DNA from 3 places in the Methylobacterium sp. Leaf102 genome. Region 1 is predicted to be linked to each of the others. Evidence: predicted binding sites of a transcription regulator. Region 1 holds the regulator's gene; each other region holds the start of a gene.

Region 1 (9,885 bases):
TTCGCGAGAGGAATCCGGACTTCCAGCGACAGATCGAAGCGTTCGATTTCGCTGCGCTGCTTCCCCACTGATCACTTGAGCGGAACGGGCGCCAAGGATGCCCAACTGCATTTTGCGCGTGAACCCGGGAAGCGTTATGGCTAAGAGTGCCCCTGACAGAATCCGTACCTGACGCCGTCCCTCGACCGGACATCACGGTGCGTTGGGACGCAGGTATCCGGTGGAGAGGACCCGTCCCAGTGGAGAGGACCCGCGCCGCAGCATGCTGAGCCAGCTCGCGATCCGCGACATCGTCCTCATCGACAAGCTCGACCTGAACTTTCGCGAGGGCCTCAGCGTCCTGACCGGCGAGACGGGGGCGGGCAAGTCGATCTTGCTCGACGCCTTCGCCCTGGCGCTCGGCGGGCGCGGCGACGGCCGGCTCGTGCGCCACGGCGAGGCGCAGGGCGCCGTGACCGCCGTGTTCGACATCGGCCTCGACCACCCCGCCCGGGCGCTGGCCGCGCAGGCCGACCTCGACACCGAGGGCGATCTCATCCTGCGCCGCATCCAGATGGCCGACGGCCGCACCCGGGCCTTCGTCAACGATCAGCCCGTGGGTGTGCAGGTCCTGCGCGCCATCGGCCTCGCCCTCGTGGAGATCCACGGCCAGCACGACGATCGCGCGCTCGCCGATCCGGGGACGCATCGCGCCATCCTCGACGCCTTCGGTGGCCTCCAGGCGCCCCTCGGTCAGGTGAGCGAAGCCGCCAAGCGCGTACGCGCCGCCCGCGCCAGCCTTGCTGAGCACCGGGCCCGGGTGGAGGCCGCGCGCAAGGAGGTCGACTTCCTGCGCCACGCCGTGGACGAGTTGGAGACCCTCGATCCGAAGGCCGGGGAGGAGACGGCCCTGGCCGAGCGCCGCACGGTGATGCAGCAGGGCGAGAAGGTCGCCCGTGAACTCAACGAGGCCATCGAGGCGTCGGGTGGTCCGGGCGTCGCCCACCTCTCTTCCGCCCTGCGCAAGCTCGAGCGCCGGGCCGGACAGTTGCCCGCCCTGGTCGAGCCCTGCGTCGCCGCCCTCGATGCCGCCCTGACGGCCCTCGACGAGGCCCATACGGTTCTGGACGCCGCCTTGCGCGAGGCCGAGTTCGACCCGCGCGAGTTGGAGCGGGTCGAGGAGCGGCTGTTCGCGCTCCGCGCCGCATCGCGAAAGTACGACGTGCCCGTGGACGATCTCGCGGCGCTGCGCGAGCGCTACGCGTCGGACGTCGCCGCCATCGATGCCGGCGAGGAGGCCCTCGGCGGCCTGGAAAAGACCCTGGCGGGGGCCGAGGCCGCCTACGCCAAGGCGGCGACGAAGCTCACCGAGGGGCGCCGCAAGGCGGCCAAGGCCCTCGACGCGGCGGTGAAGGGCGAATTGCCGCCGCTCAAGCTCGAACGCGCCCGCTTCATCACCGAGATCAGCACCGACCCGGACTCGCGGGATGCCGCGGGCTACGACCGCGTCGAGTTCTGGGCGCAGACCAATCCGGGCACCCGGCCCGGGCCGATGATGAAGGTCGCGTCCGGCGGCGAGCTGTCGCGCTTCATGCTCGCCCTCAAGGTCGTACTCGCCGACAAGGGCTCGGCGCCGACCCTGATCTTCGACGAGATCGACACCGGCGTCGGCGGGGCCGTGGCCGACGCCATCGGCGCCCGCCTGGGGCGCCTCGCCACCCGGGTTCAGGTGGTGGCCGTCACCCACGCGCCTCAGGTGGCCGCCCGGGCCGAGACCCATTTCCTCATCGCCAAGGACCCGGTGAAGGGCAGCGACCGCGTCGCCACCCGGGTCGCGTCCCTGGCCGCCCCGGCCCGGCGCGAGGAGATCGCCCGGATGCTCGCCGGCGCCACCGTGACCGACGAGGCCCGCGCCGCGGCCGCCCGCCTGCTTCAATCGGCGGATGCGTGATGCACCTGGGACACGGACAGCGTTAAGATTTTGTTTACCATGATCGCGGACTCTCACGTGGTGACGGGCACGCGCCTGATTCGGCGTCGGCGTTGAACATCGCTCGAGACGAGGGACTGCGACGTGGACCAGAGAATCACCGGAATGGGCATGGACCACGAACACGACGGGGACGCGCATCCCACGCTGACCGACGAGACGCGCTACCGCCTCGGCAACGCCCTGCGCTCCCTCTACGAGGAGACCTGCGACACGCTGCCGATCCCCGACAGCCAGATCGACCTCCTGCTGCGCCTGCGCCACAAGGAGCGCGACCGCCGCCGGATGGACTGAACGTCCCCGGACTGCGCGGGCCTACCAGCGCCGCGCGCCCGGCTGTCGCCGATATTCCGCCGCCCGAATCAGGGTGAGCACCCGATCGAGGTCGAGCAGGGCTTCGCGCTCCTCGGTGCCGGCCTGCGCGATCGCCTCCGCATTCGTACCGAATTGCTGCTGCTGCTGAACGAGGACGAGCCTGCGCTCCAGGGCCTCGCGCTGCACGTGGAGGTCGAGGAACGCGCCCTCGCCCGGATCGCCCACCGGATCGCCGCCCGACGGCGCCTCTTCGCGGTCCGCTTCGTTCATCGCCATCGTTTCCCCCGAGCCGCATCGTGCCACCACACGGCGCCAAGACACGGTGCTGAGCGCAGGTGTTGCCAACGCACGAAGTCCAAGGACCGTGCCATTCCGCCGCGCCGCCACGGGGAATGGGCGGGCGCTGTCATCCGTATGTCACGTCGTGGTCATAGAGCCGCACCATCGGGCGGCTAACGGGTCGTGGCGGATCGAGGGCGCGCGGATCGCGCGGGCCCTTCGGTCCCCCCTCCCGCTCGACAGACACGGAGAGCCTCGTGAAACCCTTCGCCTACGCGCTTGCCCTCGGGCTCGCGACCGCCCAGCTCGCCACCTCCGCCCTGGCTGCCGACATCACGGGTGCTGGCGCAACCTTCCCGTTCCCGGTCTATTCCAAGTGGGCCGAGGCCTACCGCAAGGAAAGCGGCATGGGCCTGAACTACCAGTCCATCGGCTCGGGCGGCGGCATCAAGCAGATCCAGGCCAAGACCGTCGATTTCGGCGCCACCGACGCGCCCCTGAAGGGACCGGCCCTCGAGAAGGACGGCCTCGTCCAGTTCCCCACCGTGATGGGCGGCGTCGTCCCCGTGGTGAACATCCCGGGCGTCGAGCCGGGCAAGCTCAAGCTCACCGGCGAGATCGTCGCCGACATCTATGCCGGCAAGATCGCCAAGTGGTCGGATGCCCGCATCACCAAGCTCAACGAAGGCGTGAAGCTCCCCGACGCCAACATCACCCCGGTCTACCGCTCGGATGCGTCCGGCACGACCAACATCTTCACCACCTACCTCTCCCAGGTGTCCGAGCCCTGGAAGAAGGAGTTCGGTGCCGCCACCACGGTGAGCTGGCCCGTGGGCCAGGGCGGCAAGGGCAACGAGGGCGTCACCGCCACCGTCAAGCAGGTCCCCAACGCCATCGGCTACGTCGAGTCCGCCTACGCCAAGCAGAACAAGCTCAGCCACACCCTGCTCCAGAACAAGGCCGGCAAGTTCCCGCAGCCCGACGACAAGGCGTTCCAGGCCGCAGCCGCCAGCGCCGACTGGAAGTCCGCCCCCGGTTTCGGCATCTCGCTGACCGACCAGGCCGGCGAGGACGCCTGGCCGATCACCGCCGCGACCTTCATCCTCGTCTACCGCGAGCCGGCCGACGCGGCCAAGACCGCCGACGTGCTCAAGTTCTTCGACTGGGCCTACAAGAACGGCGACAAGCTCGCCGTCGACCTCGACTACGTGCCGCTGCCCGACAACGTCGTCGGCCTGATCCACGAGGCCTGGAAGACCATCAAGACCAAGGATGGCAAGCCCGTCTACAACAACTGAGCCCTCCTTCACGGAGGACAGGTGATCCATCGACGGGCCCGGTGCATGCGCCGGGCCCGTCCCATGGGCGAAAGTGGGCCCGGCGACGGTGGGCTCGCGTCGGGGCACGCCGCGCTGTAGACGCCGCAGAGAGAAGAGACGATTTCGGATGGGCGCCTTGACTGAACAGATCTCCCTGACGCGGACCGCCGCTCCGGCCCGGCGCAAGCCCGGCGGCCTCGGCGACACCCTGTTTCGGACCGCCTCCTACGCCTCGGCGATCCTCGTCCTCCTCGTTCTCTTCGGCATCCTCGCCTCCATCGCGTATGGCGGCTGGCCGGCCTTCGCCGAGTTCGGCCCCGGCTTCATCACCTCGAGCGCCTGGAACATCGGCCAGGAGCAATACGGTGCCTTCGTCGCCATCGTGGGCACCCTGGCCTCGGCGATCCTCGCTCTCCTCATCGGCGTGCCGCTGTCCCTCGGCATCGCCATCTACCTGACGCAGCTCTGCCCCGGCTGGGCGCGCAAGCCCGTGGCGATGACCATCGAGCTCCTCGCCTCGGTGCCGAGCATCATCTACGGCATGTGGGGCCTGTTCATCTTCGCGCCCCTGTTCGCCCGCTTCGTGCAGATGCCGGTGTCGAACCTCGTGGAGGGGATGCCCATCGTCGGCACCCTGTTCTACGCCCGCGTGCCCTCGGGCGTCGGCATCCTCACCGCCGGCATCATCCTCGCCATCATGATCGTGCCGTTCGTGGCCTCGATCACCCGCGACATGCTCGACCAGATCCCGACGGTGCTGCGCGAGAGCGCCTACGGCATCGGCTGCACCACCTGGGAGGTGGTGCGGCACGTCCTCGTGCCCCAGGCCTCGGTCTCGATCATCGGCGCGATCATGCTCGGCCTCGGCCGCGCCCTCGGCGAGACCATGGCGGTGACCTTCGTCATCGGCAACGCCAACCGCCTCTCGGCCTCGGTGTTCGATCCGGGCTCCACCATCGCGTCCCGCATCGCCAACGAGTTCAACGAGGCCGACGGCCTGCAGCTGAACTCCCTGATGGCGCTCGGCTGCATCCTGTTCGTCATCACCTTCCTCGTCCTGATCGTCGCCCGCCTGCTCGTCCGGCGCGTGAAGGTCGCTTGAGTCCGGCCGGAGACACCACCATGGACGCGCTCAACACCGTCACCGCCGCGCCGCCCCTCCAGGCGAGCCGGGTCCGCTCGGGACGCCGGGTCGCCGACAAGCTGCTCATCGGCGCCAGCACGGTCGCGACCCTCATCGGCATCCTCGTGCTCGGCTCGATCCTGGCCATGCTGATCATCGAGGGCGTGAAGGGGTTCTCGCCGCTCCTCTTCACCGAGCCGACGCCCGGGCCCGGCTCCGAGGGCGGCGGCATCGCCAACGCGATCCTCGGCAGTCTGGTGATGACCTTCCTGGGCATCCTGGTCGCGACGCCGGTGGGCGTCATGGCCGGCACCTTCCTCGCGGAGTACGGCCGCAACTCGAAGCTCGCCGACCTCATCCGCTTCCTCAACGACATCCTGCTCTCGGCACCCTCCATCCTCATCGGCCTGTTCGTCTACACCCTGATGGTGCGGCCCATGGGGAGCTACTCGGGCTGGGCCGGCGCCGTGGCGCTCGCCATCATCGCCACCCCGGTCATCGTCCGCACCACCGAGGACATGCTGCGCCTCGTGCCCTCGACCCTGCGCGAGGCCGGCGCGGCGCTCGGGGCCCCGCCCTCCAAGGTGATCACCGCCATCACGTGGCGCGGGGCCTCCGCCGGCATCGTCACCGGCATCATCCTGGCGCTCGCCCGCATCGCCGGCGAGACCGCGCCGCTCCTGTTCACGGCGCTCAACAACAACAGCTGGTTCTCACCCAACCTCATGGGCGGCGTGCCGAACCTGCCGGTGATGATCTACCAGTTCGCCCTCTCGCCCTACGGCAACTGGCAGCAGCTCGCCTGGGCCGGCGCCCTCCTGATCACCGTCACGATCCTCGCCCTCTCGATCGTGGCCCGCTTCGTCATCAAGAGCGAGCGCGCGCGCTGATCCGCGCCCCGTTCGCCCCGCCCCCGTTCGACCTGAAGGACCCGCAACCGATGAACGCCGCCAACGGGATCACCTCCGCGCAGCTCACCGGCCGCCACAAGGCGGACGAGAGTTCCCCCGTCCGCATCGCCGTGAAGGATCTGAACTTCTACTACGGCACCTTCCACGGCCTGAAATCCGTGAACCTCAACTTCCACGACCGGCAGGTCACCGCACTCATCGGTCCGTCGGGCTGCGGGAAATCGACCCTGCTGCGCACCTTCAACCGCATCTACAGCCTCTACCCCGACCAGCGCGCCGAAGGGGAGATCCTGCTCGACGGCCAGAACGTCCTCGACGCCAGGGTCGACCTGAACGAGCTGCGCTCGCGCATCGGCATGGTGTTCCAGAAGCCGACGCCGTTCCCGATGTCGATCTACGACAACGTCGCCTTCGGCCTGCGCCTCTACGAGAAGCTGCCGAAAGCCGACCTCGACGTGCGCGTGGAGGAGTCCCTGCGCAAGGCTGCCCTGTGGGACGAGGTGAAGGACAAGCTCAAGCAGTCCGGCATGGGCCTCTCGGGCGGCCAGCAGCAGCGCCTGTGCATCGCCCGCACGGTGGCGCAGCGCCCCGAGGTGATCCTGTTCGACGAGCCGACCTCGGCCCTCGACCCGATCTCGACGGGCCGCATCGAAGAGCTCATCGAGCAGCTGCGGTCCGAATTCACCATCGTCATCGTCACGCACAACATGCAGCAGGCGGCGCGCATCTCGCAGTTCACGGCGTTCATGTATCTCGGCGAACTCGTCGAGTTCGGTCCGACCACGCGGATCTTCATGAACCCCGAGAAGCGCCAGACCCAGGACTACATCACCGGCCGCTTCGGCTGATTTCTTGGGAGAGGGGGCGGCTCCTCCGCCGCAGCCCGCCCCACCCCGCCCTGTGGCAGGTTTCCCCGAACGAGACCTGACCGAGGAGTGCGACATGCCCGACCACATCGTCAGTTCCTACGACACCGACCTCGAAGACCTGCGGCGGTCCATCTCCGAGATGGGCGGCATCGCCGAGAAGATGATGACGGAGGCGAGCGACGCCCTCGTGCGCCGCGACGTGCCCCTGGCCCAGGCGGTCATCGCCGCCGATCACCGCCTCGACACCCTGCAGCGCGAGATCGAGGAGCGCTCGATCCTGCTCATCGCCCGGCGCCAGCCCATGGCCATCGACCTGCGCGAGACCGTGTCGGCGATCCGGGTCTCGAACGACCTCGAGCGCATCGGCGATCTCGCCAAGAACGTCGCCAAGCGCGTGGTGGCGATCGCGGACCAGATCCAGCCGCAGAAGATCGTCATCGGCGTCCAGCACATGAGCGACCTGGTGCAGGAGCAGCTCAAGGACGTCCTCGACGCCTATGCCAGCCGCGACACCAAGGCGGCCCTCGACGTATGGGAGCGCGACGACGCCATCGACGCCCTGTACAACTCGCTGTTTCGCGAGCTCCTGACCTACATGATGGAGGATCCGCGCAACATCTCGTTCTGTACGCACCTGCTGTTCGTCGCCAAGAACATCGAGCGTATCGGCGACCACACCACCAACATCGCCGAGACGATTCACTACCTCGTCACCGGCGCCAACAGCCTGGCGGAGAGCGATCGTCCCAAGAACGACGCTTCGAACTACGCCACGGTGGACATGCCGCCCCTCGGCCTGACCACGGGCGCCTGAGGGGAGCCCTCGTCGAGGGCGCGAAAGACCAAGGGTTCGAGCCCTGCCCGCCCCGCCATGGGTCGGGCGGGGTTCCGGGCCGCATGAGCGGGCGGTTGTGATGAGTACGCGGATCCTCATCGTCGAGGACGAGGAGGCCCTGACCCTCCTGTTGCGCTATAATCTCGAGGCCGAAGGGTTCGAGGTCGATTCCGCCGCGCGCGGCGACGAGGCCGACCTGCGGATGCAGGAGCAGGTGCCCGACCTCGTGCTGCTCGACTGGATGCTGCCCGGCCTGTCGGGGATCGAGCTGTGCCGCCGGATCCGGGCGCGCCGGGAGACCGAGCGCCTGCCGGTGATCATGCTGACGGCCCGGGGCGAGGAGGGCGACCGCATCCGCGGCCTCGGCACCGGGGCCGACGACTATATCGTCAAGCCGTTCTCCGTGCCGGAACTGCTCGCCCGCGTGCGCGCGCTCCTGCGCCGGGCCAAGCCGGCCCACGTGGCCAACCTGCTGGTGGCCGGCGACATCGAGCTCGACCGTCTCAGCCACCGCATCCGCCGCGAGGGCCGCGAGATCCATCTCGGTCCGACGGAGTTCAAGCTCCTCGAATTCCTCATGCGCAGTCCCGGGCGCGTGTTCTCGCGCGAGCAGCTGCTCGACGGCGTCTGGGGGCACGACGTCTACATCGACGAGCGTACCGTGGACGTGCACGTCGGGCGTTTGCGCAAGGCCCTGAACCGGCCCCGGCAGAGCGACCCGATCCGCACGGTCCGGGGCTCGGGCTACTCGTTCGACGAGATGTTCGCCGGCACCGAGTGACGCGCCGGCCGCAAGCGCGGAGCGTGACCCGCTCGGATTCCCGGCGGCACGACGATCGCGATCGCCTCAGCGAAATCCGCCGACCCTGCGGTCGCGCTTGCGCTCGGCCGCCGGCTGGTAGGCGATCTGGGCGTGGTGGGTGCAGTAGGGCAGGCCGGTGATGGCGCGGTCGCCGCAATAGTGGAAATCGGGCGACGTCGGGTCCCCGAGGGGCCAGCGACACATGGATTCGCGCAGATCCATGATCGTGACCCTGCGCGAGGCCGCCAAGCCCACGGCCTCGATCCGGGCCACGAGCACCGGCGCGGCGCGCGTATCCGCGGGAGCGGGCTGCATCGCGACGACGGATCCGGCCTCGACCGCCGCGGTTCCGGACGGTTCGCTGTCCCGGCCCACGGTCCCGAGCATGGGGGCATCGATCCCGAGCCCTTGGATTTCGGTGTCCCGATGCCCGGTCTCGTGGTCCGCGGATTCCGGTTGTCCGGGCTCCTGGCCCGCGCCCTCGCGGACCGGCTTCTTGCGGGGGAGGGTGTCGGGCCCTTTCGCCACGCGGCCGGACAGGCCGAGACGATGGACCTTGCCGATGACGGCGTTGCGGGTCACGCCACCGAGTTGCGTGGCGACCTGGCTCGCGCTCAGGCCGTCCTGCCACAGGCGACGCAGGAGATCGACGCGCTCGTCCGACCAGCTCGGAACCGTTTCGGTCATCGCCCCCTCCGACATCGTGCACCGATCACCGCATGTATCACGGGCGCGAAGGACCGGCGGCGGAGCTCCGCAGCGTAAGGTCCCGGGACCGGACAGGTGACGTTCGCCTCGGGCTCTCTTCGGCGACGGTCGAACCGTACAGGAGCGCCCGAGTCCGAGGCAAGAGCGGCCTTGACCGCGTCCGGGCGGGCGACGGGGTTTTCACCGTCAAAGCCAAGTTGGCAAAGCCAAGTTTGCAAACCCAGGTTTGCAAGGACGAGTTCGCAAAGCCGTGCCCGGCTCTCTCCGCCGCGAGGGACTCGCATTGCCGGTGGGTGACGGGCGGCCTATCTGACGGGCAGTCCATGCGTGCCGAACGGTGCGCCGGTCCGACCCCGCCAACCCCCCGGCAGGAGACTTCATGCGTCTGTCCCGCGCCACGGCCTGCCTCATCCTGTCCGCCAGCGGGGCGTCGGCCGCCGAGCCCGTGCCCCTCGCCAGCCACCGCGCGGTCTACGACCTGTCGCTCGCCCAGAGCGGCGGCACCCGGGCGGTGGAGAGCGCGCGCGGGCGCATCGTCATCGATTTCTCGGGCGACGCCTGCAAGGGCTACACGATGCAGACCCGGCAGGTGACGGTGCTGGAAAGCGGCGAGACCGGCAGCCGCACCTCGGACCTGCGCAACACCACCTTCGAGAGCGCCGACGGGCGCAGCTACCGCTTCAAGGTCAGCACTTTGCTCAACGGCACGCCCGGCCAATCCGTGGACGGCACCGCCGAGACGGTGGCCGATGCCC
Region 2 (9,885 bases), 520 kb from region 1:
TTCTGTTTACCAAGCTGGTGCTTTGTGGAAAGAACACAGCGACTCAAGGGCACAAGGCAACGTTCGATGAAGATCCTCCTCGCGGAAGACGACAACGACATGCGCCGGTTCCTGGCCAAGGCGTTGCAGAATGCCGGCTACGACGTGCTCTCGTTCGACAACGGCCTCTCGGCCTACAACCGGCTGCGCGAGGAGCCGTTCGAGCTGCTCCTCACGGATATCGTGATGCCCGAGATGGACGGCATCGAGCTGGCGCGCCGCGCCACCGAGCTCGATCCCGACATCAAGGTGATGTTCATCACGGGTTTCGCAGCTGTGGCCCTCAACCCGGATTCGAAGGCTCCGAAGGACGCCAAGGTGCTGTCGAAGCCGTTCCATCTGCGCGACCTCGTCAACGAAGTCGAGAAGCTGCTCGCGGCCTGAAAATCGCCTCAGGCCCCGCGGAACGCCGCAGTAGGAAGAGTCTCCGGGCTCGCCTATAAGCGATGTGGAACGCCTTGGGGCCCTGAGACATGAAGCCGGTTACGATCTACACCACCGCCTGGTGCCCTTACTGCTCGGCGGCCAAGAGCCTGCTTCGAGAGAAGGGCATCGTCTTCACTGAGATCGACGTCGAGAAGACGGCCGGCTCGCGCGCCGCCATGGTTCAGCGGGCCGGGGGACGCACCAGCGTGCCGCAGATCTTCGTCGGTGAGAGCCATGTGGGCGGCTGTGACGATCTTTACGCCCTCAACGGCGCCGGCAAGCTCGAGCCGATGGTGTCCGCCTCGTGACGGACGCATCCCGCTTCGTCGCCGCCTGCGTGCAGATGCGCTCGGGACGCGACCCCCTCGCCAACCGCGACGCGGCGGTCGCCCTGGTGCGCGAGGCGGCGGATGCGGGTGCCGATTACGTGCAGACCCCGGAGATGACCTCCCTGGTCGAGCGCAGTAAGGCAAGCCTGTTCGAGAAGGTCACCGGCCAGGACGAAGACCCGACGCTGGCGGCCCTGCGCGAGGTGGCGCGGGAGCGCGGCCTCGTCGTCCAGATCGGGTCGCTCGCCGTGCGCAACGGTGACAAGATCGCCAACCGTGCCTTCCTCATCGATGGGCAGGGGGCGATCACCGCGTCCTACGACAAGGTCCATCTCTACGACGTCGATTTGCCCAACGGCGAGCGCTGGCGCGAATCCGCCACGTATACGGGAGGAGCCTGTGCGGTGGTGGCCGACACGCCGTGGGCACCCATCGGCGTCACCATCTGCTACGACATCCGCTTCCCGGCCCTGTTCCGGGCGCTGGCCGAGGCCGGCGCCACGATCCTCACGGCGCCGGCGTGTTTCACCCAGCAGACCGGCGAGGCCCATTGGCACGTGCTGCACCGGGCCCGCGCCATCGAGACGGGATCGTTCATGATCTCGGCGGCGCAGGGCGGCCATCACGAGGACGGGCGGGACACCTACGGCCACTCGCTCATCGTCGATCCCTGGGGCAAGGTGCTGGCCGATGCCGGCGGAAACGAGCCCGGGGTGATCCTGGCGGAGATCGACCTGTCCCGCGTCACCGACGCCCGTGCGCGGATACCGGCCCTCCTGCACGCCCGGCCGTTCACCGTGGAGCGGATCGGGCATTCCGCCTGATCCCGACCCGAGTCCGCCCATGATCCGGTACACCCTCGTCTGCGATGGCAGCCACGCCTTCGAGAGTTGGTTTCCGTCGAGCGAATCCTACGACGACCAGGCCGCGCGTGGGCTGGTGGCGTGTCCGGTCTGCGGATCCGCGCGGGTGGCCAAGGGAATGATGGCCCCGGCCATCGCCCGCACCGATCGTGCGGTGGCTCGCAGTCCCGCTGCCGATGTGCCCGAGGTGGCGCCAGTCCCCGCTCCTGCGCCGACACCCGTGTTCTCGGAGCCCGAACAGCGCGTTCGCGCGCTCATGCGAGCCGTGCGCGAGCACGTCACCAGCACTGCCGACGATGTCGGCACGGCGTTTCCCGAGGAGGCGCGCCGGATGCATTACGGCGAGAGCCCGACCCGCCCGATCTACGGCGAAGCCAGCCTCAAGGAAGCCCGAGCCCTCGTCGAAGAGGGTATCGAGGTGGCGCCCCTACCGCCCGCCCCCGACGACCGGCACTGACCCCATCAGCGCTTCGCGGCGGCCGTGCCCGAAATGGACGCGAGGACGAACGCCACCACGGCGTTCCAGCCGGCGAGCGAGACGCCCAGGAACCGCCAGGCGGCGGTGGAGCAATCGGCCACCCGCGTGGTCTCGAGGGTCGCGCGGAAATCCGTGACCGTGGCGGGTGCCGCCCCGGTACCCCCGCCGCAATCCGTCGGACCGGCCCAGAGCGCCCACTCGGCGCCGGCGTGATAGACGCTCAACCCGGCGCCGTAGAGCAGCCCGAGGGCAGCCAGGCCCAGGGCAACGCGGCTCAGGCGTTCCGGAAGCACGAGGGCGAGGATCCCGAGGGGGATCGCCGCATAGTACGGAATGCGCTCCTCGAGGCAGAGCTTGCACGGCACGTAGCCAAGCACGAACTGGAAATAGAGCGCCGCCGCCAGGGTCACCACCGCGCCGACGACGAGGATCAGGGCGCTCCGGCGCAGGCGCAGCAGGGTCGCGTAGTTCATCTTACAGAAGCACCTTGAACAGGACGAAGCCGAGGATGATCACCGCGACCGCGATGGCTGCGACGACGTTGAGGTGCCGGTCGAGCACCCCGCGGATCTGAACGCCGTAGCGCCCGAGAAGTCCCGCCAGGAGGAAGAAGCGCGCGCCCCGGGTGACGAGGGACAGAACCACGAACCAGAACAGGTCGTAATGGGCGAAACCCGAGGTGATGGTCACGAGCTTGAATGGGATCGGGGTCAGCCCCTTCAGCAGGATCACCCAATGGCCGTACTCGGCGTAGGACGCCTGGAACGTCGCGGCCTTCTCGGACAGGCCATAGACCCGGAACACCCATTGGCCGACGGAATCGAACAGCAGGGCGCCGATGGCGTAGCCGAGCACGCCGCCGGCCACCGAGGTCAGGGTGGTGATGAGGGCGTAGAACCACACCCGGTCGGGCCTGCTCACCGCCATGGGCACCATCATCACGTCGGGCGGTACCGGGAAGAACGAACTCTCGGCGAACGACACCGCGCCCAGCGCCCACGGCGCCGACGGCTTGCCCGCGAGCGCGAGGATCCATTCGTACAGGCGGCGGATCATGGACGGATCATGGGCTTGGCGGAATCCGAATGGATGGGGTGGAAAAGCACTGCCCTTTGAGCATAGGCCAAAGGGCGTGGCGAGCACGCGGCCGTGGAAAATCGCCACTGGCTCGAATCACGAAGGTGTGCCATGAGGCGTTCATCGCGGGCGTGGTGGAATTGGTAGACGCGCCGGACTCAAAATCCGGTTCCGCAAGGAGTGTCGGTTCGATTCCGACCGCCCGCACCATCGTCACGCTCCGGTCTCCAGAAATCGCCTGATCCAGCCGCCGAGGCGTGGTCCGTCGTTGGCTCGCGCCAGCGAGGCGAGGGCCGCTGCGTGCACCGCCGGCTCGTGCGGTACCGCAGGGCTGTGGCCGGCGACGAGGGCCAGGGCGTAGTCGGACGCGAATTCCGGGTGGACCTGGAACGAGATTGCGCGCCGGTCGCGGTAATTGAGGATGCCGTACGGCGTGAAGCTGCTGCCCGCGAGGGTCAGGGTGCCGGGCGGCGGCTCCAGAACCTGATCCTGATGGATCGCCGGGACGGCGATTTCGGTGACGTCGTCCATCCAGAGTGCGCGTGCCTGGACCCGGTAGGTATGCAGGCCGATGCCCCAGCCCTTGGGCGATTTCGCCACCCGCCCGCCGAAGGCGGCGGCCATGACCTGATGACCGAAGCAGATGCCCACCAGCGGCGTTTCGGGCGGCACCGTGCGCAGGAACCCGATGAGGGCGGCGATCCAGGGCAGCGGTTCGTAGACGCCCGCTGGGGACCCGGTGATGAGGTAGGCGTCCTGCTCCGAGGGGCCCGCCGGAAGGGTCCCACGCGCGACGGCATAGTGCGTATAGGCATGGCCGGGCCCGACGAGATCGGCCACCATCCGCCCGTAGGACGGGTAGCGGTCACTCAAGCGCTCGGGCGGATCGCCGGTCTCGAGGATGCCGATCTTCATGACGGGCGGCTTACCAGGGCGCCGGCCGCACCGGAAGCTCAGGCCGCCGTCACCCGGGTGCTCAGGCGGGCCGGTGCCTTCGGTCGGATATCCATGGGGTTGCCGCGCCAGAGAACCGCGCCCCGCATCCAGGCGCCGATCCAGATCACCGGGAAGACGGCGTCGCGGACGAGGAAGGCGAGGAGAAGGCGCGGCCCACGATACCATCCAGCTCGAACCGCGAGGCCGTACTCCGCGCTGTACCAGAGGGCGGCCAGAGCGCACAGCCAACCCGCGAGGGTCGTCGATGGAACCGACAGGAGGGCGATGCCGAATGGCAGGACCGGACCGGTGCCGATCTCGGGTGCGAAGAACGCCGGAAAGGTGACGCGGCGCAGGCGCGCCCAGCGCAACTGGCGCGCCCAGACTTCGGCGGGCTTTCGCCGCCCCAGGGGCTGCTCGAACGGGCTCGCCACGAGATGGACCCGGGCGCCGGCCGCCCGCACGAGCTTCGTCGCCGCCGCGTCCTCGGCGATCTCGGCCGCGAGGGCACGGATGCCGCCGCGGGCTTCCAGGAACGGCTTGTGCCACAGCATGCTCTTGCCTTGGGCGAAGCCGAAGCCCACGGCCTCGCCGGCATATTGCCAACGGGCCTGGAGGGTGTTGAGGAACGCGCATTCGATCTCGGCGATGAAGCCATCCGGTCGCGCGCCGATGGGCGTCGAGCAGACGAGGCCGGTGTCGTGACGCCATGCCGACTGGAGCCGCTGGAGATAATCCGGTGGCATCAGGACGTTGGAATCGGCCAACACCACCCAGTCGTGACGCGCCGCCTCCCAGCCGCGGACGCAATTGTTGAGCTTCGGATTGTCGCTGATCCGCTCGTCGCCGACGATGAGGCGGGACGGAATCTCTGGATGAGCGGCCATCAGGCGGTGGAGCAGGGGCACGATGGGGTCGGCCCGGTCGGCCACGCAGAAGATGAGTTCGTAGTCAGGATGCTCGAGGCGAAAGCCCCGGGTGAGCATCTCCTCGCTGAAGGCCTCGAGGCCGCAGACCGGGCGCACCAGGGAGATCGGCGCTTTCGTGGGGAAGATCGAGGCGCCGCGCCGTCCCCCGAGACGCAGACCCGCCAGCCCGAGGCTGGCGAAGTTGATCAGCGTCAGGGCGAGACACAAGATCAGGGCAAGGTCCGTTCCGGTCCAGGCGTCCATCATGTCCGGGTCTCCCGCGCCGAGGCCGACATCGTGCCGCGCCCCGGTCGTCCGAACGGCCCTAACAGCCCCTCGGCTTCAGTCGTATGACAAGGTCTGCGGGATGGGCGGCGTAAGGGCGGGAATGCGGGGGATGGTCCACGGAGCGGAGGCCGCGGGGGCGTGACGGTCCCGCCCATCGTCTATCACCCGGACTATCAGGCGAGCCTGCCGGACGGGCACCGCTTCCCCATGGGCAAGTACCGCCGCCTGTCCGAGATCCTCCAGGCGCGGGGCCTCGCGCCGGGGGGATTCGTGCGTCCCGAGCCGGCGGATGTGGATCTCATCGCCGGGGTGCACGACCGGGCCTACGTCGAATCCGTCTTCGCCCACGACGTCCCGCGCGCCGTCGCGCGGGAGATCGGGCTGCCCGTGGAAGCGAGCGTGGTCGCGCGTTCGCGGGCCTCCGTCGCCGGGACCCTGCTGGCGGCGCGACTCGCCCTGGCGCATGGCCTCGCGGGAAGCGCCGCCGGGGGGAGTCACCATGCCCGCCGCAGCGGCGGGGCCGGGTTCTGCATCTTCAACGATGTCGCCATCGCGGCCCGTACCCTTCACCGGGAGGGCACCATCGCCCGCGCCGTGGTGATCGATTGCGACGTGCACCAGGGCGATGGCACCGCCGATTGCCTGTCGGGCACGCCGGACCTGTTCACGTTCTCGCTCCACGCCGAGAGGAACTACCCGGCCCGCAAGATCGCAGGCGACCGCGATGTCGGCCTGCCCGACGGGCTCGAGGACGCGGCATACCTCGCCGCTCTAGGAGCCCATGTCGGCCCCCTCCTCGATGCGCTCGCTCCGGATCTCGTCTTCTACAACGCCGGCGTCGATCCCCACCGCGACGATCGTCTCGGTCGCCTCGCCCTCACGGATGCGGGGCTGTCCGCTCGGGACCGCTTGGTCGTCGCGGCGGCGCGATCCCGCAACATTCCCCTCGTGGCGGTGATCGGCGGCGGCTACGCAACCGATATCGATGCCCTCGCGGCCCGCCATGCCGGTGTGTTCGAGGCCATGGCGGCGCAGGCCGCCTGAGCGTCACGCCCGGTCCGGGTCGCCTTTGGGAAGATCCCGCGCGAATCGCTCCATGGCGTCGAACAATCGAGCCAGATCCGCACCCTCGATGGTGTGGAAGCCGAGCGTCCGCGTCAGGAGCAGGCCGAGCGTCGCGAAGGTCAGCACCGCACCCGCGCCGGGGCAGCGGGCGACGTCTTCCATCTGGGCGAGGCGGTCCTTCAGGAATGTGTTGAAGCCTGCGAAGGCCTCGGGATTCTCCGCCGATGCCAGCAGGAGGGCGCGGGGAAATCCCTCTTCGTCGGCGTAGACCTGCCGGACATGGGCGATGAGCGCCAGAGGGAGAGCGGCCGGACCGGGTCCCTGAGCCGCCTCGTGGGCCGCGATGCTGTCGCGGATCATCCCGAGCTTGCGCTCGGCCAGCGCCTGGATCAGCGCGTCTTTCGAGCTGTAATGATGCAGCACGCCGCCCTTGCTCAGGCCGGCCTCCGCCGCCACCGCATCGATGGTCAGGGTGCGTGTCCCCACGCGGCGGATCAGGCGCTCGGCCGCATCGAGGATGATCGCCGGGCGGTCTTCGCGCCGCGTGCGCGGTTTGGTCATCACGTTCCTATTTCTAAAAACCGTCTGGACGGTCGGTAAGATAGCCGATAAGGATCGCCACCGATAGGGTCGCGCGAGGGACGAGCGGGAAGCGATGACGGATTTTTCACCGATCCGATCCTGGCCGGCTCTCCTCGGCGCGGCGCTTTTCGTGACCGTGGCCGTCCTTGCCGCAGTTCCCGTCCCCGCGGCGGCCGACGAGAGCGTTCGTTCTGGCGCGGACAGGATGGCCGGCACCGACAGGAGCCAAGAGCTCGCCCTGGTTCGCACGGTGGTGGCCCAGCGCACCACCATCAGTTCGGACCTCATCTTCACCGGGGACATCGAGGCGCAGTCTCAGGTCAACGTCTCGTTCCGCACCGCCGGCAAGATCGCCAGCCGCCTCGTCGAGGTCGGCGATCACATCCGGGCCGATCAGGTTCTGGCGCGCCTCGATCCGCAGGAGCAGCGGGCCAACCTCGACAACGCGAAGGCGGCCCTGACGTCGGCCGAAGCCCTGCTGACGCAGGCCAAGGTCAGCTTCAAGCGCCAGGAAAGCCTGATGGCCGGCGGCTACACCACGCGGCCGAGCTACGACGACGCCGAGCAGCAGTTGCGCACCACGCAGGCGGCGGTGGAATCCGCCAAGGCGGCCCTCGGCACGGCCCAGGAGCAATTTTCCTACACGGATCTCAAGGCCGGGGTCGACGGAATCGTGCTCAGCCGAACCTTCGAGGTCGGCCAAGTGGTCCAGGCCGGCCAGACCGTGATGGTCATGGCGCAGGACGGCCCGCGCGACGCGGTGTTCAACATCTTCGAGGCGGTGCTGGCGGCACCACCCGAAAGCGAGACCGTCGCCGTCGCCCTCCAGGCCGACCCCAAGGTAACGGCGGTGGGCCGCGTGCGCGAAATTTCGCCGAGCGTGGATTCCGCTTCCGGCACCGTGAGGGTCAAGGTCGGGCTCCAAGCGACCCCGCCGGGCATGAGCCTCGGCGCCGTGGTGATCGGCACCGGCAAGTTCCACGCGCGCCAGGCCATCGTCCTGCCGTGGTCGGCCCTCTACCGCTGGCAGGATGGTCCTGCGGTGTGGGTACGTGATCCGAAGGACGGCACCGTGGCGCCGCGCAAGGTCACCCTGGAGCGCTACGCCCCCGATACCATCGCGTTGGCGGGCGGGATCGAGCCCGGCGAGGAAGTGGTCATCGCCGGTATCCAACTGCTCCGACCGGGCCAGGTCGTCGCCGTCGCCCAGACCCTGGGGGTTGCCCCATGAACCATCACCCCGCTCCTGCCGTCGTGGCTTTCCTCGCGGTCCTCGTCTTGGGGGGCTGCAAGCCGGAGCAGGAGGCCGGTCCGGCCCCTGTTCGCCCAGTGCTGACCACCACGGCCAAATCGGTCGCAACGGAAGTCTTCGGCCCCTTCGCGGGGGTCGTGGCACCGCGCTACCAGTCGGAGATCGGCTTCCAGATCGCCGGACGCATGGTGGCCCGCGACGTGACCGTGGGCGATGTCGTGAAGAAAGGGCAGCGCCTCGCCGCCCTCGATCCCGTCGTGCCGCGCTTCGCCCTGACACGTGCGGAGGCGGACCTCGCCGATGCCGAGGCCCAGGCCGAGAATGCCGGCGCGACGGAGAACCGCCGCCGCAAGCTGCTCGCCGGCGGAAACGTCACCCAGGCCCAGCTCGACAGCGCGGTCGCCAGCCGCGACACCGCCCAGGCCCGTCTCGCCCAGGCCCAGTCCAGCCTCCAGAAGGCCCGCGACCAGATCGGCTACACCGAACTCCACGCCGATTTCGACGGCGTCGTCACCGTGCGGTCGGCCGAAGTCGGTCAGGTGCTCAGCGCCGGCCAGGCGGTGCTGACCCTCGCTCGCCCCGAGGAGCGCGAGGCGGTGGTCGACATCCCGGAGGACCTCGTCGGCGCCATGCCGAAGGACGCGGTCTTCACCGTCGCCCTCCAGAGCGCACCCGACGTGACGGCCACGGCCAAGGTCCGCGAGACCGCGCCGTTCGCCGACCGTGTCACCCGGACCCGGCGCATCCGCATGACCCTGCTCGCTCCTTCGCCGGCCTTCCGCCTCGGCTCGACCCTCACGGTCTCCCTCTCGCGGAACGTCACGCCCCGCTTCGTCCTGCCGGCGACGGCACTGTTGAATACGGATGGCCAGGATTCGGTCTGGCTCGTGGACGCGAGCGGCAAGGCCGTGACCCGCCGTCCCGTCACCGTGACGGGACGGAACGGCAGCCGCGCCACCGTCACACAAGGCCTGGCCGCCGGCGACCGCGTGGTCGTCGCCGGCATCCATTCGCTGAGCGAAGGCCAGGCCGTGCGCCTGCCCGACGCCACGCCGTAACCGGTCGGAAGCGAGACTGACCCCGTGAAGAACTTCAACCTGTCGGAATGGGCCCTGGAGCACCGCTCCTTCGTCTGGTTCCTGATGCTGATCTCGGTGATCGCCGGCGTGCTGGCCTACGAGAAGCTCGGCCGCGAGGAGGACCCGCCCTTCGCCATCAAGACCATGATCGTGCAGGCGCGTTGGCCCGGCGCCACCATCGGCGACACCCTCGATCAGGTGACCGAGCGAATCGAGAAGGAACTGCAGCAGATCGACGCCGTCGATTTCAGCCGCTCCTACACCACGCCCGGCCAGGCCACGGTGTTCGTGCAATTGCGCGAGACTACGCCGCCGAAGACGATTCCGGCGATCTTCTATCAGGTCAGGAAGCGCATCGGCGATATCCAAGGCACGTTCCCGCAGGGAATGCAGGGCCCGTTCTTCAACGACGAGTTCGGTGACGTGTTCGGCAACGTCTACGCCTTCACGGCGGACGGCGTCAGCATGCGCCAGCTCCGCGACTACGTGGAACGGGTGCGCGCTGCGGTGAAGTCGGTGCCCAACGCCGGGAAGATGATCCTCCTCGGTGCCCAGGACGAGGT
Region 3 (9,885 bases), on a different contig from region 1:
CTTCACCCGTCGGACGAAGCGCGGACCGGCGAGAAGGCGTTCGCGCCGCACGAGATCGCCGGGACGGGGCGCGCCGACGCCGATGACGCCCTCGCCCCGGGCGGCGAGGCGGGCCGGCAGACCCGCATGCGGGCGGCGCAGGCGGCCCAGGGTGACGTCCGGTCGGGCGGTGCCGATGAAGCGGTCGAGGATGCGGATCCAGCCCTCGGCCGGCACGTCCCCGGCTTCCAAACAGAGCACCCATTCGCGCCGGGCCGCCTTGGCCCCGGCCGACCACGCCGAGCCGCCGCGCGGGCGCAGGACGAGCTTGGCGCCGGTGGCCTCCGCCACGGTGTCGATGGCCGTGCTGTGGCTGGGCGCGACGATGACCGCATCGCCGACGAGCCCGGCGGCGACGCCGGCCACGAGGGCGCCGAGGGTGTCGGCGAGCCGATCGACCGCATCGGGATCGGCTGGCCGCGCCACATGGATCAGAGCGGAGATCATGCCCGCGCATACCGCATTTTTCCCCGGACTGAAGCCGGTCACCGGCCCGGTTTCCTGCCCGGACTGCGCAGGGCCCGACCCAGAAGCCGCTTTGCCCGCAATATGTGCAACATCTCGCGATCATGTTCATGATATGTTCGATTCGGCGGCGGGTGATGAAGGATCGGCATGGAGACGGAGTCGCCGGACGCGGACACAGGGGAGGGCGCGCGGCGCCTCGCCACGACGACGCGGCCGAGCGACGCCCGGCGTGGACGCGGCGCGACGGCCAATCCCACCGGACGATTCGAGACTATCAGCCGCGAGATCTTCGACGACGGGTGGGAGGCCGTCGCCCCGGCGCCCTTGCGCACGATGGTGACGGCGGAGCGCGCCCGCAGCCTCATCACCCGCAACACCTCGCCGGACATCTCGTTCGATCGCTCGATCAACCCCTATCGCGGCTGCGAGCACGGCTGCGCCTACTGCTTCGCCCGGCCCAACCACGCCTATGTGGGCCTGTCGCCCGGGCTCGATTTCGAGACGCGGCTGTTCCACAAGCCGGATGCGGTGAAACTCCTCACCGCCGAATTGTCGGCGCCGGCCTACCGGCCCGCCACCATCGCCCTCGGCACGGCGACGGACCCGTACCAGCCCATCGAGCGCGAGCACCGCCTCACCCGGGGCATCCTCGAGGTGCTGGGCCGATTCCGGCATCCCGTCGGGATCGTCACCAAGTCGAACCTCGTGGTGCGCGACCTCGACCTGCTCACAGATCTCGCCCGCGACGATCTCGTGAAGGTCGCCGTCTCGGTCACCACCCTCGATCCCGATCTCGCTCGCCGGCTGGAGCCGCGCGCGCCGCACCCGAAGAAGCGCCTGGAGGCTATCGAGCGCCTGAGTGCAGCGGGAATTCCCGTCATGGTCATCGCCGCCCCGGTGATTCCCTCGCTCAACGACCACGAGATCGAGGCGATCCTGACGGCGGCCCGCGAACGCGGCGCGCGGGAGGCGAACCACGTGCTGCTGCGCCTGCCGCTGGAACTCGACGCCCTCGTGGACGACTGGTTCGCCGAACACTATCCGGGGCGGCGCGCCCACGTGATGTCCCTGGTGCGCCAGGCGCGGGGCGGGCGCGCCTACGACGCCACGTATGGCCGGCGCATGGTCGGAGCCGGTGCCTATGCTGACCTCATCGTGCGCCGCATGCGCCTCGCCCGCCGCCGCCTCGGCTACCCGGAAGAACGTCTGAAGCTCAGGACCGATCTGTTTGTCCGGCCGACGGCGCAGCTGTCGCTGTTCTGAAATCGGTCTCGGGTCCGTAGGCTCTGGTGAAGCTGCAGCGGTGATGGGCCGAGCGGCCCAGTGTCGCGAGGCCGGCGAGGTGCACCTTGGTGCCGTAGCCGACATTGCTGTCCCAGCCATAGGCGGGGTGGCGCCGGGCGAGGGCGCGCATGGCCGCATCCCGTACGGTCTTCGCCACGATGGAGGCGGCGGCGATCTGCGGCACGAGGCGGTCCCCGCCGACCACCGGACGGCATCGTTCGACGTCCGGGATCGCGTCGCGGCCGTCGACCAGCACCGGGGCGTCGAGGTCGAGGCGACGGACGGCCCGCGCCATGGCATCGAGGGTGGCGCCCCGCACGTTGATGCGGTCGACGAGCGCCCGCGACCCGGCGGCCAGGGCCACGCGCGCATGGGCACGGATCAGGGGGGTGAGGCGCTCGCGCTCGGCCCGCTTCAGGCGCTTCGAATCGTCCAGCGCCGCCAGGATCTCGCCCGGGAACGCGTGCGGGTCGAACCACACCGCCGCCACGACCACGGGTCCGCACAGGGCGCCGCGTCCGACCTCGTCGCAGCCGATCACCGCCGGATAGTCTTTCGCGAGGGCAGCGTCGAAGGGGAGCATCGGGGTGAACACGGTGTCGGGAATGGGGCGGGACCCTGCCAGTCCGGCCCGCCCGAGTCACCACGCCGGTGCGTCGGTTCCTGTGCCCAAACCGATGGTCCTGCTCGGTGTGCCGTGGCGCGCCTGCGGGCCTGCCGTGCCGTGGGCGGCGGCGATGTTGGCGTAGAATTGCCGTGCGCTCTCGGCCCAGGTGTAGCGCAGGGCCTGCGCCCGGCATCGGTCGCGCGGGATGGTCAGGGCGGCAAGCGCCGCCTTGCGCAGGTCGGGGTCGAGGACGCCCGCATCCGTACCCCCAATGACGTCGAGGGGGCCGGTGACCGGGTAGGCCGCGACGGGCACGCCGCAGGCCAGGGCTTCCAGGAGCACGATGCCGAAGGTGTCGGTGAGACTCGGGAACACGAACACGTCAGCGGCGGCGTAGACCGCCGCCAGGGCCGCGCCCGTGCGGGTGCCGAGGAAGTGCGCGTCGGGGGCGAGCGCGGCGAGGCGCGCCCGGTCCGGTCCGTCGCCCACCACCACCTTCGAGCCGGGCAGGTCGAGGGACAGGAAGGCGGCGATGTTCTTCTCCACCGCGAGGCGCCCGACGAACAGGAAGATCGGCCGGGGCAGGCCCGCGAAGGGATCGGGCGCCCCTGCGTCGGGCCGGAACAGGTCGGTGTCGACGCCCCGGGTCCAGCGCATGAGGTTGGTGAAGCCGCGGGCGGCGAGATCGCGTTCGAGGGAGGGTGTGCTCACCATGGTGCCGCTGGCGGCACCGTGGAACCGGCGCAGCCAGGCGTAGCTCCACGATTCCGGCACGGGGGCGCGGGCCGCGAGGTATTCGGGAAACCGGGTGTGGTAGCTCGTGGTGAACGGACGGCGATGGCCGAGGCAGTAGCGCCGGGTGGCGTAGCCGACGGTGCCCTCCGTGGCGATATGGACATGGGTCGGCCGCAGACCGTCCCAGCGGCGCGCCACCGCCGCGCGGGTGGCGCAGGACAGGCGGATCTCCGGGTAGCCCGGGAGGGGTACGGAGACGAAGTCAGCGTGGGTGAGAAACACCGTGTCGATGCCGAGGCTCGCGCCCGCCGCCGCCATGTGCTCGAGGGAGCGCACGACGCCGTTGACCTGCGGATGCCAGGCATCCGTTGCGATGAGGAGCCTCATGCGACGGCCCGGGCGCCGTCGGGCCGCGGCCCGGCGAGCTCGGCGTCACGGGCCTCCCGGGCCCGCACCAGGCTCGGATAGTGCAGCACCTCCATGGTGCCGTCGTAATGCTCGACGATGGCGGTGCAGGATTCCACCCAATCCCCGGTGTTGAGGTAGGTGAGCCCGCCGATGGTGCGGTTGGCGGCGTGGTGGATGTGACCGCAGATCACCCCGTCGGCGCCGATGCGCCGGGCCTCGGCGCTGAGCAACTCCTCGAACTTGCCGATGAAGTTGACGGCGTTCTTCACCCGCAGCTTGGCCCAGGCCGAGAGCGACCAGTAGGCCAGCCCGAGGCGGCGGCGCAGGGTGTTGAGGTGGGTGTTGACGAACAGCGCCGCCGTGTAGGCACCATCGCCGAGATACGCCAGCCACCGGGCGTGGCGCACCACCATGTCGAACTGGTCGCCGTGGATCACGAGGTAGCGCTTGCCGTCGGCCGCCACGTGGAGGCGCTGGTCGGCGACCTCGATGCCCCCGAAGGTCATGCCGATGTAGTCGCGCAGGAATTCATCGTGGTTGCCCGGAACGTAGATGAGGTTCGAGCCCTTGCGGACCTTGCGCAGGAGCTTCTGAACAACGTCGTTGTGGCTCTGGGGCCAGTACCAGCCGGACTTGAGCTGCCAGCCGTCGACGATATCGCCGACGAGGTAGATCTCGTCGGCATCGTAGTCGCGCAGGAACTCGAGCAGCAGGGCCGCCTGGCAACCCTTGGTGCCGAGGTGCATGTCCGACAGGAACAGGGTTCGGACGCGGATGGTCGTCTCCGGATCTTCGCCCATGGTGGTCTCCGAGCAGCTCTGCATCGGACCGAGCCAAACCGGATTCCCGTATCACTTTGATGACGCCGGCCGGCCCCGGGGGAGGGGCGCCCTGCCGTGCGGCACCGCATCGCAAGCCCTTCTGGACTATAAAATTATTTGACGTTTCGCGAAGTTTTTCGGGTTTTCCTTCCTGCGTGAAGGCAGGCATAGTCGCCGCAAGATGCCCCACCGGACCGCGCGAGACATCGTGTGTCCGGAGCCCCGAGAGGTGAAGAAGGGCAGCGACATACGGGGCAGGATGGCGCCTGCACGGCCTGGGGAAGCGCGGTTTCGCGAGCGCGCCCCGGCCTGGAGAACGGCTTGAGATCGTCGGACCCGTTTCACGGCTGTCCGCGCGTTTCGATGCGTCCGCGCATCGCGGCGCAGGTCTCGAGCGCCCGCAGCCCATCGACAGCACGGTGCCTCGCTCCCGACGGGATCGGGGTCTCCGTCATGAGGCCGGCTCCTCCGGGGTCGGCTGCCTGAGGGTAAGCATTACCTGAGGGCAAGTATCGCCTGAGGGTAAGTGGGCCCGACCGGGTTTCCGGCGGGTCCGCGAGCGCGTAGGAGCCTGCCCACCCGAGACGGCTGCCTGAACCGGGCCGGCCTCTCGTCATCGATCCACCCGGAAGGGCGGCCCAAACGGGCAGATCTTCCGTCACTGAACCAAGTGTGTCGCACGGATCGCGCGCACTTCTTTGAGAACCGGAGACATCATCATGGCGGCAACGAAACGGCCGGGTCGCAACCACCTCTTCGTTCCTGGCCCGACGAACATCCCCGATCGCGTCCTGCGGTCGATGGTGGTGCAGTCCGAGGACCATCGCTCGGTGGACTTCCCCGCCCTGACCAAGCCCCTGTTCGAGGACACCAAGGCGGTGTTCGGCTCGACCAAGGGCACCATCTTCCTGTTCCCGGCCTCCGGCACCGGCATCTGGGAATCGGCGCTCACCAACACCCTGTCGCGCGGCGACAAGGTGCTGACCGCGCGCTTCGGCCAGTTCAGCCTGCTCTGGGTCGACATGGCCGAGCGCCTCGGCCTCGACGTCATCGTGCAGGACGAGGAGTGGGGCACGGGTGCGGACCCGGAGAAGATCGGCGAGGCCCTGCGCGCCGACAAAAACCACGAGATCAAGGCCGTCATGGTCGTCCATAACGAGACCGCCACGGGCGTGACCTCGGATATCGGCGCCGTGCGCAAGGCCATCGACGCGGCCGGCCACCCGGCCCTGCTGTTCGTCGACGGCGTGTCGTCGGTCGGCTCGCTCCCCTACAAGATGGACGAGTGGGGCGTCGACTGCGCCATCGCCGGCTCCCAGAAGGGCCTGATGCTGCCCGCCGGCCTCGGCGTGATCTGCGTCAGCGAGAAGGCCCTCAAGGCGGCCGAAGCCTCGGCCGGCAAGAACGACCGCCTCGCCCACGTCTACTTCGATTGGGCCGACCACCAGAAGCAGAACCCGGCCGGCTACTTCCCCTACACCCCGTCGCTGCCGCTGCTCTACGGCCTGCGCGAGGCCCTGGCCTGCCTCAACGAGGAAGGCCTCGAGAACGTCTACCACCGTCATCACGTGCTCGGCGAGGCGACCCGCCAGGCCGTCGCGGCCTGGGGCCTGAAGACCTGCGCCAAGGAGCCCAAGTGGAACTCCGACACGGTCACCACCATCGTGGTGCCCGAGGGGATCGACGGCGCGGCGATCATCAAGCACGCCTATGTCCGCTACAACCTCGCGCTCGGCGCCGGCCTGAACAAGCTCGCCGGCAAGGTGTTCCGCATCGGTCACGTCGGCGACCTCAACGAGCTGTCGCTGCTCGGCGCCATCGCGGGTGCCGAGATGGCCATGCTCGACCACGGCGTGAAGGTCACGCCCGGTTCCGGTGTCGCCGCCGCGTCGAGCTACCTGCGCGAGAACCCCCTGGCCAAGGCCTGATCCGACAATCGCCGGGGCGATCCTTCGCCCCGGCGACCCCATCGACCACGCTGCCGCCGGCGGTTCGGCCGGAGCGACCTGAGGGCTTCCATGACGAAGAAGATCGTGTTCCTCGACCGCGAGTCCCTCGACGCCAAGGTTCGGGAATTCAATTTTCCGCACGATTACGTCGAGTACGAGTCGACCTGGACGCCCGAGGAGATCGTCGAGCGCCTGAAGGGGGCCGAGATCGCCCTCATCAACAAGGTGCCGATGCGCGCCGACGTGCTGAAGCAGCTGCCCGACCTGAAGCTCATCGCCGTCGCCGCCACCGGCACCGACGTGGTCGACAAGGCGGTCGCCAAGGAACGCGGCATCACGGTCGTCAACATCCGCAACTACGCCTTCAACACCGTGCCCGAGCACGTGATCGGCCTGATCTTCGCCCTGCGCCGGGCCATCGTGCCCTACGCCAATTCCGTTCGCCGGGGCGACTGGGCCAAATCCACCCAGTTCTGCTACTTCGACTATCCGATCCACGACATCGCCGGGTCGACGCTCGGCATCGTCGGCTACGGGGCGCTGGGCAAGTCCATCGCCAAGCGGGCGGAAGCGCTCGGCATGAAGGTCATCGCCTACGACGTGTTCCCCCAGGAGGGGCTGGTCGATTTCGAGACCATCCTCACCCAGTCCGACGTCATCACGCTGCACGCGCCGCTGACGCCCGAGACCCGCAACATGATCGGCCGCGAACAGCTCGCAAAGATGAAGAAGCACGCGCTCCTCATCAACACCGCGCGCGGCGGCCTCGTCGACGAGGAGGCCCTGGCCGAGGCCCTTCAGAACGGCACCATCGGAGGCGCGGGCTTCGACGTGGTGATGACCGAGCCGCCCAAGAACGGCAACATCCTGTGCGAGCTCGACCTTCCGAACCTCATCGTGACCCCGCACGTGGCGTGGGCGAGCAAGGAGGCCATGCAGATCCTGGCCGACCAGCTCGTCGACAACGTCGAGGCCTTCGTCGCCGGCAAGCCGCAGAACGTGGTCTAGGTCGCCGGCCTTGCCGATGGATGGGCGCGGGCTCCCTCTCCTTCCTGGAGAGGGAGCCCGGCGTGCCCTCCGGTGACGAGACGAGAATTCAGGACCAAACGCCAACCGCGCCCGAGCGCGGACAAGCATAGGGATCGACAAAAATGAAAAAACTGCTGTTCCAATTCGACACCGATGCCGTGCCGAGCGTGTTCGACGTGGTCGTCGGCTACGATGGCGGCGCCGATCACATCACCGGCTACGGCAACGTGACGCCCGAGAACGTCGGCGCCCTGGTCGACGGCACGATCTATACCCGCGGCGGCTCCGAGAAGAAGTCCACGGCGATCTTCGTCGGCGGCGGCAGCATGGCGGCCGGCGAGGCGGTGCTGAACGCGGTCAAGAAGCGCTTCTTCGGCCCGTTCCGCGTCTCGGTGATGCTCGATTCCAACGGCTCCAACACCACCGCCGCCGCTGGCGTCGCACTGGTGCAGAAGGCCGCCGGTTCGCTCCAGGGCAAGAAGGCCGTCGTGCTCGCCGGTACCGGCCCCGTCGGCATGCGCTCGGCCGCGCTCCTGGCCCAGGAAGGCGCCACCGTGATCCTGTGCGGTCGCTCCCTCGACAAGGCCCAAGCCGCCGCGGACCAGATCAACAAGCGCTTCAAGGTCGAGATCTCGGCCGCCGCGACTCCGGACGCCGCCTCTCGCGCCGCCATCGTCAAGGGCCAGAACCTCGTGTTCTCCGCCGGCGCCATCGGCATCGAGCTCCTGTCGGAAGCCGACTGGAAGGACGAGGCCAGCATCGAGTTCGTGGCCGATTACAACGCCCAGCCGCCCCTCGGCTTCGGCGGGATCGACGCCATGGACAAGGGCAAGGAACGCCACGGCAAGAAGGTGTTCGGCGCGCTCGGCATCGGCGGCCTGAAGCTCAAGCTCCACCGCGCCTGCGTCGGCCAGCTCTTCGACAGCACCGAGCAGGTGCTCGACGCCGAGGAGATCTACGCCCTCGCCAAGAAGATGGCCTGAGCCATGGCTGCCGACGCAACCATCCAGACCTTCCTCGACGGGCTCGCGAGCTCGGCCCCGACCCCGGGCGGCGGCGGTGCCGCCGCCATCCACGGCGCCATGGGGGCCGCACTTCTCAGCATGGTGTGCAACCTCACCATCGGGAAGAAGAAGTACGTCGAGGTGGAGGGCGAACTGAAGGAGATCCTCGGACAATCCGAGGCGCTCCGGGCCGAGCTCACCCGCATGATCGCCGACGATGTGGCGGCCTTCGACGCGGTGATGGGCGCCTACGCGCTGCCAAAGGCGACGGACGAGGAGAAGGCTGCGCGGGCGGAGAAGATCCAGGCGGCCCTCAAGGTGGCCACGGACGTGCCCCTCGAGTGTTGCCGGGCCTGCCGCAAGGTCATCGACCTCGCCCAGCCCGTCGCCGACAAGGGCAACCTCAACGTCATCTCCGATGCCGGTGTCGCGGTGCTGTCCGCCCATGCGGGCCTGCGCAGCGCGGCGCTCAACGTCTACGTCAACGCCAAGGGCCTGGACGACCGTGCCTTCGCGGACGCGCGTCTCAAGGAACTCGAGACCCTGCTGGGCTCGGCCGGTCCGCTCAACGAGTCGATCTACGAGATCGTGAAGGCCAAGGTGAACTGATCTTTCGCGACGCGGGACGCCGATCGTTCCGCATCGCACAAAAGAACGCGGGGGATTAAGTTACGCAAAGCTTGACGCCGCGACCCTAACGCCAAGGTGAGTCGTCGCGTTTGTTGAAATCCAGAAGCATTCCAGCTGCCTTCAAGGCAGACTCAACGAGAATGTAAAAAAATATAAACGGCAAGACCCTTTTCGCGAAGTGAAATTTACGAGAAGGTCCGCCCCGAGGAAACGTCGAGGAGATCGCACATGGACGTTCACGAGTACCAAGCCAAGGAGTTGCTCGCTGGCTTCGGCGTGGCGGTTCCCAAGGGCGCGGTGGCCTTCAGCCCCGATCAGGCGGTCTACGCCGCCACCGAGCTCGGCGGTTCGTTCTGGGCCGTGAAGGCGCAGATCCACGCCGGTGCCCGCGGCAAGGCCGGTGGCATCAAGCTGTGCCGGACCTACAACGAGGTCCGCGACGCCGCCAAGGACCTCCTCGGCAAGCGCCTCGTCACCCTGCAGACCGGTCCCGAGGGCAAGCCGGTGCAGCGCGTGTACATCGAGACCGCCGACCCGTTCGAGCGTGAACTCTACCTCGGCTACGTCCTCGACCGGAAGGCCGAGCGGGTCCGCGTCATCGCCTCCCAGCGCGGCGGCATGGACATCGAGGAGATCGCCGCCAACGAGCCCGAGGCCCTGATCCAGGTGGTCGTCGAGCCGGCGGTGGGCCTGCAGCAATTCCAAGCCCGCGAGATCGCGTTCCAGCTCGGCCTCAACATCCGCCAGGTCTCGGCCGCCGTGAAGACGATCATGAACGCCTACCGGGCGTTCCGCGATTGCGACGGCACCATGCTGGAGATCAACCCCCTCGTAGTCACCAAGGACGACCGGGTCCTGGCACTCGACGCCAAGATGTCCTTCGACGACAACGCCATGTTCCGCCGGCGCAA

What was found. Region 1 encodes PhoB, which activates phosphate uptake and scavenging genes when phosphate is short. Its sites were predicted from a motif close to TGTCATNNANCTGTCAT; they were not measured.
Region 2: a site for PhoB is predicted at 5,396-5,412, ahead of ASF27_RS00765 (ceramide glucosyltransferase). Genes of this name have one in related genera too.
Region 3: a site for PhoB is predicted at 4,390-4,406, ahead of ASF27_RS08635 (UDP-2,3-diacylglucosamine diphosphatase). Genes of this name have one in related genera too.

What each region holds. Positions count from the first base shown of each region.
Region 1 covers NZ_LMMX01000001.1:700,215-710,099, reverse strand. Annotated here, with positions in the region: gene ASF27_RS21400 (glycosyltransferase family 2 protein) at 1-71, shown strand, start outside; gene recN (DNA repair protein RecN) at 263-1,930, shown strand; gene ASF27_RS03425 (hypothetical protein) at 2,054-2,263, shown strand; gene ASF27_RS03420 (hypothetical protein) at 2,285-2,554, opposite strand; gene pstS (phosphate ABC transporter substrate-binding protein PstS) at 2,821-3,861, shown strand; gene pstC (phosphate ABC transporter permease subunit PstC) at 4,010-4,984, shown strand; gene pstA (phosphate ABC transporter permease PstA) at 5,005-5,895, shown strand; gene pstB (phosphate ABC transporter ATP-binding protein PstB) at 5,946-6,764, shown strand; gene phoU (phosphate signaling complex protein PhoU) at 6,859-7,599, shown strand; gene phoB (phosphate regulon transcriptional regulator PhoB) at 7,700-8,401, shown strand; gene ASF27_RS03385 (GcrA family cell cycle regulator) at 8,468-9,109, opposite strand; gene ASF27_RS03380 (cell envelope integrity EipB family protein) at 9,510-9,885, shown strand, end outside.
Region 2 covers NZ_LMMX01000001.1:179,270-189,154, reverse strand. Annotated here, with positions in the region: gene ASF27_RS00805 (response regulator) at 67-423, shown strand; gene grxC (glutaredoxin 3) at 513-773, shown strand; gene ASF27_RS00795 (carbon-nitrogen hydrolase family protein) at 770-1,618, shown strand; gene ASF27_RS00790 (DUF1178 family protein) at 1,638-2,114, shown strand; gene ASF27_RS00785 (disulfide bond formation protein B) at 2,120-2,608, opposite strand; gene ASF27_RS00780 (YqaA family protein) at 2,610-3,191, opposite strand; tRNA gene ASF27_RS00775 (tRNA-Leu) at 3,338-3,422, shown strand; gene ASF27_RS00770 (glutamine amidotransferase) at 3,426-4,127, opposite strand; gene ASF27_RS00765 (ceramide glucosyltransferase) at 4,166-5,323, opposite strand; gene ASF27_RS00760 (histone deacetylase) at 5,483-6,388, shown strand; gene ASF27_RS00755 (TetR/AcrR family transcriptional regulator) at 6,392-6,970, opposite strand; gene ASF27_RS00750 (efflux RND transporter periplasmic adaptor subunit) at 7,197-8,222, shown strand; gene ASF27_RS00745 (efflux RND transporter periplasmic adaptor subunit) at 8,219-9,301, shown strand; gene ASF27_RS00740 (efflux RND transporter permease subunit) at 9,326-9,885, shown strand, end outside.
Region 3 covers NZ_LMMX01000012.1:89,162-99,046, reverse strand. Annotated here, with positions in the region: gene ASF27_RS08655 (hypothetical protein) at 1-486, opposite strand, end outside; gene ASF27_RS08650 (PA0069 family radical SAM protein) at 655-1,770, shown strand; gene ASF27_RS08645 (ribonuclease HII) at 1,721-2,374, opposite strand; gene ASF27_RS08640 (glycosyltransferase family 1 protein) at 2,432-3,520, opposite strand; gene ASF27_RS08635 (UDP-2,3-diacylglucosamine diphosphatase) at 3,517-4,341, opposite strand; gene ASF27_RS08630 (aminotransferase class V-fold PLP-dependent enzyme) at 5,082-6,290, shown strand; gene ASF27_RS08625 (D-2-hydroxyacid dehydrogenase) at 6,381-7,319, shown strand; gene ASF27_RS08620 (NADP-dependent methylenetetrahydromethanopterin/methylenetetrahydrofolate dehydrogenase) at 7,463-8,323, shown strand; gene fchA (methenyltetrahydrofolate cyclohydrolase) at 8,327-8,953, shown strand; gene ASF27_RS08610 (malate--CoA ligase subunit beta) at 9,203-9,885, shown strand, end outside.